DNA from 2 places in the Deinococcus metalli genome. Region 1 is predicted to be linked to the other one. Evidence: riboswitches for the same ligand, from Rfam matches in the RefSeq annotation. Region 1 holds a riboswitch; the other holds the start of a gene.
The links. Region 1 has a riboswitch for cyclic di-GMP ahead of HNQ07_RS01435 (hypothetical protein). Riboswitches for the same ligand answer to the same signal wherever they lie in the genome.
Positions count from the first base shown of each region.

Region 2: another riboswitch for cyclic di-GMP. It lies ahead of HNQ07_RS06815 (NPCBM/NEW2 domain-containing protein); the one in region 1 lies ahead of HNQ07_RS01435 (hypothetical protein).

Region 1 covers NZ_JACHFK010000001.1:280,104-283,492, reverse strand. Annotated here, with positions in the region: gene HNQ07_RS01445 (hotdog fold thioesterase) at 1-184, opposite strand, end outside; gene HNQ07_RS01440 (PaaI family thioesterase) at 181-714, opposite strand; cyclic di-GMP riboswitch class II at 885-968, shown strand; gene HNQ07_RS01435 (hypothetical protein) at 972-1,628, shown strand; gene HNQ07_RS01430 (DNA-3-methyladenine glycosylase) at 1,679-2,317, opposite strand; gene HNQ07_RS01425 (glycosyltransferase family 2 protein) at 2,350-3,312, opposite strand.
Region 2 covers NZ_JACHFK010000002.1:377,498-380,886, forward strand. Annotated here, with positions in the region: gene HNQ07_RS06815 (NPCBM/NEW2 domain-containing protein) at 1-1,862, opposite strand, end outside; cyclic di-GMP riboswitch class I at 1,875-1,953, opposite strand; gene HNQ07_RS06820 (lipopolysaccharide biosynthesis protein) at 2,468-3,389, opposite strand, start outside.

The sequences.
Region 1 (3,389 bases):
CGAGGCTGGCGACGCTCTCGGCCAGGGCGACGCTGGCCCCGCCGTGCAGCAGGCCCATGGGCTGGTGCGTGCGCGCGTCCACCGGCATGGTGGCGACCACGCGGGTGCCGCTGGCCTCCACGATCTCGATGCCCAGGTGATTCAGCAGGGTGTTCTCCGACGACAATATGGGGGACGTGGTCATGGCTGGGCCTCCGGGCGCAGGATCAGGCAGGTGGTGGTGGCAGTCGCGCACAGGCGGTCGCGGGCGTCGAGCAGCCGGGCCTGCGCGGTGGCGACCTGACGCGACACGCTCACGACCTCACCGATGGCGCGCACCTCGCCCATGCCGGCCAGCAGGGGGCGCAGGTAGCGCACGCTGAGTTCCAGGGTGGTGTAACCCACCCCGGCCGGCAGCTGGGTGTGGACCGCGCAGCCCAGCGCGGAGTCGAGCAGCGTGGCGAAAACGCCGCCGTGCACGCTGCCGATGGGGTTGTAGTGGAATTCCTGCGGGGTCATGCGGAACGTGACCCGGCCGGGCTCGATGTCGTCTTCGTGGGCCAGGCTGAAGTCGAGGCTGTGCGCAATGGGCGGGGCCGGGTACTCGCCGCGCGACATGGCGCGCAGATACTCCAGGCCGCTCATGCCGCGCGCGGCGTGGGCGCCGGTGAGCGGATCGCCCCAGGAGTACGTGCGGTGGCGGGTGGGCGGGGCCGGCGTGCTGACGTCCTGCATGGAGAGTCCTTCCGGGCACTCGGCCCTGATGAGATGATGGGCATCATACTCTACGGGGCCGCTCGGGCGAACCCGCGCCGGGGCGCAGGTGAGAATCCTGTCAGAGGGCCGTGCCCAGACTGGAGTCAACCAGAGCACGTCCTTTGGCCGGTGACGTCCGTCGCCCCTTTGTTCCCCTCGGAGGCCGTGACCTTCGCCCCCTACCCGGTCACCTGGGGTGAAGCGAGCCAGTGGTGAGACCGATCGAGGAGCCCTCCATGAAGATCAAGACCCTGGCCGTGCTTGCCGCCGGCCTTCCCCTGCTGGCGAGCTGCGGCAGCATCGTCGGCGCCGTGATTCCCCCGGTCAACATCAGCAACCCCGCCCACCTGGACGGCGCGACCCTGACCGCGACCAGCCCCCTGATGGTCCAGCGCGTCGGCACGTCGGTGCAGTACGACACCAGCGCCACCGTGCCCGCCGGCTCCTTCGATGATTTCGACCTCTCGAAGGTTCCGCTGGGCATCAAGCCGTACGCCGCCGAGATCAAGGCCAGCCTGAAGTCCGTCGTCCTGTCCGGCACCTGCGTCATGCCCGACTCGTTCAGCCTCAGCGTCGACTCGCTCAGCGTGTCCGTGTGGGATTCCTCGAACAAGGCCGGCGCCGTCACCCTGACCGCCACGCCCGCCGTGAACATCACCGCGACCCGCACCGACAGCGGCGTGGGCCAGAGCACCTACGCGCTGTCCGGCAACGTCGCGTCGGTCGGCAAGGGCGACGCGAACGTGTCCAAGGCCCTGACGATCCTGACCTCCGGCGGCACCAACGACGCCAGCGTGAGCGCCAAGATCAGCGCGGACAACAACGGCATGGCTGGCTGCAACCTGAGCTTCAAGATCGGCGATTCCAGCGTCACCCTCAGCAACTTCAAGTAAAGCCCGACCTGCTCCGCCGTCCGCGCCCCTAGGGGTACGGACGGCGCGCGTTATTCGCTGCCCGGCAGCAGGTCCATGCTGGGCACGGCGGGCGACCCCCACGGACTGCTCCGCACGAAAAAGCGCCACGGCAGGGTGCGGCCCTCGCGGATGCCGATGCGGGCCGTGACCGCCACCTCGGCGTCCGGCAGGGGGCACGGAGGCGGCAGCAGGTGCAGCGCGGCGCTGTCCACCGGCGTGCCGGCCACCCGCGCCGGGTCCAGGCCCAGGGCATACACGAGTTTCGCCGGGCCGTTCGTCAGGTCGCGTTCCCGCGTGACCGGACGGTGATCGAGCATCAGGGCCACGCCCTCCAGCGGCTCGATGGCGCGGATCAGCACGCTGGCCGGCACGCCCGCCGGGCGGCACGCGACCTGCAGCAGCGGGTGCCCGTGCGCGGTCCAGAACAGCCACTGGCCGGGCGACACCGCCATGTCCGCCGTGCGCGCCGCGTGGAAACGGCCGGCCGTGCACGCCGGGTCGCGCGGGCAGTCGTAGGCCTCGGTCTCCACGACGCGGCCGGCCATCCGCCCACCGCCGGGCGTGACGTGGACGAGGGTCGCGCCCAGCAGGCCGCGCGCCGTGCGCACCGGATCGCCGGCGAAGTGGGCCGGCGGCAGGGGTCCGGTCACGGGCGGAGGCAGCGACATACGCTGCCGAGCTTATCCGCTTCATGGCCCGGTCAGGGGACCGCGCGCCGGCGCCACAGGTCCCGCAGGCCAAGCTGGCGCACCACGCGCTCCAGCCGCGCGCGCGGACTCAGCAGGACGCTGCGGGCCAGCCACAGCAGGCCGGCCGGGTGCCGGTCCGCGAGCAGGCCCCCGGCGGTGCGGTACGCGCTCAGGCTGGCCGATTCGCGTTCAAACGCGCGCCGGACGGCGGGCGGCTGCGCGTCCCACGCCTGCATGAAGGCCCCGAAGGTCTGCTCCGGCTGCCCCGCGTGGCGCTGGGCGTTGCCGTGCCGGATGTAGTCCGCCTCGAGCCGCTGCAAGCTGAGCTTGCGGCCGCTCAGGCTGCCGGCGTGGACCCGGTACGCGACCAGCCGCTCGGGCAGCGCGACGACGGGCGCGTGGTCGGCCATGCGGCTCCACAGGCCGATGTCGTCCGCGGTCTGCAGGGCGGGAAAGCCCCCCACCCGCAGCGCCAGTTCCCGGTCGAACACCACGCTGGCGGCCAGCAGATAGATGATCGAGTGCGCGGCCACCAGGGCGCGGCTGTGCGCCTCGTCGCGCGGTCCCACGTCGAAGTACCCCAGGCGCCGGCCGCGCTGCCCGATGCGGTACCCGTGCGTGCCCAGCGCGGCCAGGTGCGGGTGCGCCGCCAGATACGTCATCTGCGTCTCGAGCTTGGTGGGCAGATACAGGTCGTCGTGGTCGATCAGGGCCACCCAGCGGGTGCGGGCGGTGCGCAGCGCGAGGTTCCGGGCGGCGCGCACGCCCGCGTTCTGCTGCCGGACCAGCTGGATGCGGTCATCCTGCGCGGCGTGCTGCAGCGCGATGTCGGCGGAGGCGTCGGTGCTGCCGTCGTCCACGATCAGCAGCTGCCACGCGGCGTACGTCTGGGCGCGGACGCTGCGGATCGTCTCGTCGAGGTGGGTGGCCCCGTTGTACACGCACAGGATGACGGTGACGGGGTCCGGCGACATGCCGAAACTGTAAGAGCAGGGGGCGGCCCCGGACTGCCGACCTGCCTTAACCTACCGAAAATGCTAAGGCTGAATGA
Region 2 (3,389 bases), on a different contig from region 1:
CTGGCGTAGTCACGCAGGTAGATTCCTGCGTCAGGGTCGGCGTCCAGGATGGTGCCGTCGTTGAGCTTGCCGGTCCCCAGCACGGTGTTGTTCCGCACGCTCATGTTGTTGCCGCCCGAGACCGCCACGCCATAGTTGCTGGTTTCCAGCACCACGTTGTTCGAGGCTTCCTGGTACTGGCCTCCGCCGTCGCCCAGCATGATGCCTCCACCCGAGTACGAACCGCTGGCCGGCGTCCCAAACGCCCCATTCAGGAGGTTGTCGTGCACCCGGATCGGCGACGTGGCCGTGCCGCTGGAGTTATACAGGTTGATGGTGTCCTCGACGTGCGACTGCATCGCGGTGTTGTCCACACGGTTCCACGCGATTTCGGCGCCCGAGACGTTTTTCACGGCGTTGAACTGCACGAACTGAATCCGGTAGAACTTGCCGTCCTGCCAGCCGCCGTTGCCGTTGCTGTACCGGCCCTCGATGTTGCGGGCGGTGTTGTAGCGGACCAGGATCGGCTGCGCCGCCGCCGAACCGTTCCACGCATTGAGGTAGATGCCGCTGGTCTTCTCGATGGTGTTGCGCTCCACGATCATGGTGGCGAAGCCCTCGGCCGCCAGGAATCGTCCGGCCGTCTTCGTGGCGTCGTTCGGGTTCAGGCCCTCGCCGCGGCAACCGCGCACCGTCAGATTCGCACTGCTCCAGGGGGCCGAGATCAGCACGCCCATGCCGCGCACCAAGCAGTTCTCGATGATCACGGGCTCCGCAGTCTTGACCGTCACGGCAGGCACAGCCGGGTTCAGGCTCTCCCACGCTCCGGTGTACGTCCCGCCTTTCGTGATGGTGATGGGCGCCGCGTAGGTGAGGGTGGTCGGAGCCGGCGTGGGAGCGGGAGCCGGTGCAGGAGCAGGTGCTGGCGCAGGGGCGGGAGCCGGCGCAGGAGCAGGGGCGGGAGCCGGCGCAGGAGCAGGTGCAACCGCGACAGCCGGCGCGGGAGCCACCACCAGGTAGCAGGCCTTGGCAACGGTATACGCCGGATCACCACCGAAGGTCGTGTTCGAGCAGGTGCCGGCGTCCGTGATGCTCTTGTAGATCCAGCGGGTGTCCACGCCGTAGCGGACGGTCTGCGTGCCACTCACCGTAAACGCCTGGCCCTCGCTGGCCAGCTTGACGTACGTGGTGCCGGCCGCGTCGTCGGCGCCAGTCACGGTGGCCACGGAAGCGGCGCACGAGCGCAGGATGGGCGTGGCCCAGTCCCCGTGATCGTAGGTGTTGCCGTTGCCGGCGTCCGTGACCACGAGGTCCAGGGTCTTCCGGCCGGTGATGTTCACGGTGATGCTCTTGGTGGCGCTGGTCCCGGTCATGGTGCCGGAGTCGTACAGTTTCGTGCCGTCCCCGAAGACCTGGAACACGACTGAACCCTTGTTGCTGACTTCATCATCCACGCCGATGTCGGCGGTCAGGGCAGTGCAGTTGCCGTCGAGCGTGAAGCTGAGTTTGGAGCTCGCGTGCACACCGTAGCCTGCCGCGTACGTCTTGCCGTTCAGCGTCAGGCTCCGGCCGTCACCGGCCTTGTTTTCGCCGTTGCTCTTGTTGACCTCAGCCGGGCCGTACCCGTTGGTCGCGGCCGTCCAGATCGAACCGGACAGGGCATTGTCACCGGTCTTGACCGTGAGGGCCTGCTCACCCAGCGAGGTGTCCGTCGTGGCGTCGTCCGCGCTGGGAATGCCCAGGTCAGCCGAGGTGGTCGCCGGCGCGTCGGCTTCGGTCGGCACTTCCGGCGCCGTGCTGGAGCACGCGGCCAGCGAGAGGGCGAGGGTAAAGGCCAGTAACGTGGCGGACAGGGGTGCGCGGGATGAGCGGATAGCGTTCATGAAGTACCTTCCTTCGGTAGCCCGGCGGACTCGACTTATGAGTTCCGTGGCTTTGCGTCCCCCCCTCACGGAGGGTTTGCCGTTTCGATGCAGGTCGCGTTGAGCTGATCTCGCTGCGGTTACTGACGGGGTTCATGATGCGGATCGCGGCACGACAGTTTCATCACATTAAGAGCCGTCTGAAGATGACTTCATGAAACATCCATTTGTTGAGACGGCTATGGACGTGGCGCTGAAAACCGTGTGTGGTACAGCAGTCTCTGCCTGACAAGGCGGGATCTCCTCGATGAAGCTGCGACCGGTGACACGTCAGAACTGTGTAAGACGCCAGAACCCACCCAGATTGGTGCATAGCCGAAAGATGCCGGCCAGGTCGTCATAGGCAGGCAGAAGCGGCCCCAAACACGCCCTGACCTCAAGATTGTCAGAAACCGGATTAAGACGGGTCTGCACGCCTGCCGTCCGCTGTCATGACAGTCCGCTGAAAACGGGACGTTCGAGCCCGTGTGTCTCCCGTGCAGAACGTGGACTGGTCGTACCATCCATCGCCAGCTCAATGCCCGCCGCCGAAGCCGGCGGGGGCAGAGCCAGCCCTCCGCGCAGAGCTAGCTGGACGGCTGGGCAGCGCGCCGACGGAGTTGCCGGAGGCTGGCGTACGCCATGTCCTTGAGTTCGCTCGGGGGGCCGAGCAGCACCACGCCTGCCAGGACCGCCGCTCCGAGGAGCAGTTCCAGGATGAACAGGACGGGCAGCGGCACGGCCATGGCACGCAGCGGGAACACTGCGGCGGCGGTGACCAGCGCGCCACCCATGAAGTACAGGGCGCCGACTCCGTAGGACTGGGCAATCTGACGGCCGCTCCCGCCGATGATGCCGCGGGCCACGACGGCAAACGCTGCGCTGCGGCATACGCTGGCCGCCACCAGCACCATCGCCAGGTGTTCGACATGGCCGCCCAGACGGTAGGTGATCCACAGGGCCGCGCCCAGGCCGACCATATACACGCTCTGGATGACGATTTTTACGTTCAGCCGCGCCGTGGCTTCCGCAAGCACCGCGGAGAGGTTGGTCAGCACCGCGAAGGGAATGTAGAGCGCGAAGATCTGCATCAGCGGAATGGATTCGACGAATTTAGGCCCCAGCAAGACCTTCACGATCTCCGGCGCGTCGATCAGGATGCAGCCGGTCGCCGTGAAGATCAGGATGGACATCGCTCGCAGGCCGGTCAGGTACGAGCGGCGCAAGCGGTCGGTGTCGTCCTGTACGGCGCTGAAGGATGGAGCCATGACCCTCGACAGGCTGGTCGCAAAGTTTGTCGCGGGCATGGCGAGGGTGCTGAATGTCCGGCTGTACGCGCCCAGCTGCGCCGACGAGTAGAACTTCCCGATGATGAAGGTGTCGAGGTTGGCGCTGAGGAATTCCAGGAAGTTGACGGCCGTGGCCTTGACGCCGAAGCGGAACAGCCCGCGGTAGGCGTCCCAGCGAAATATTGGCTTCAGGGTATGCCGTGTGGCCGAGTACAGCAGC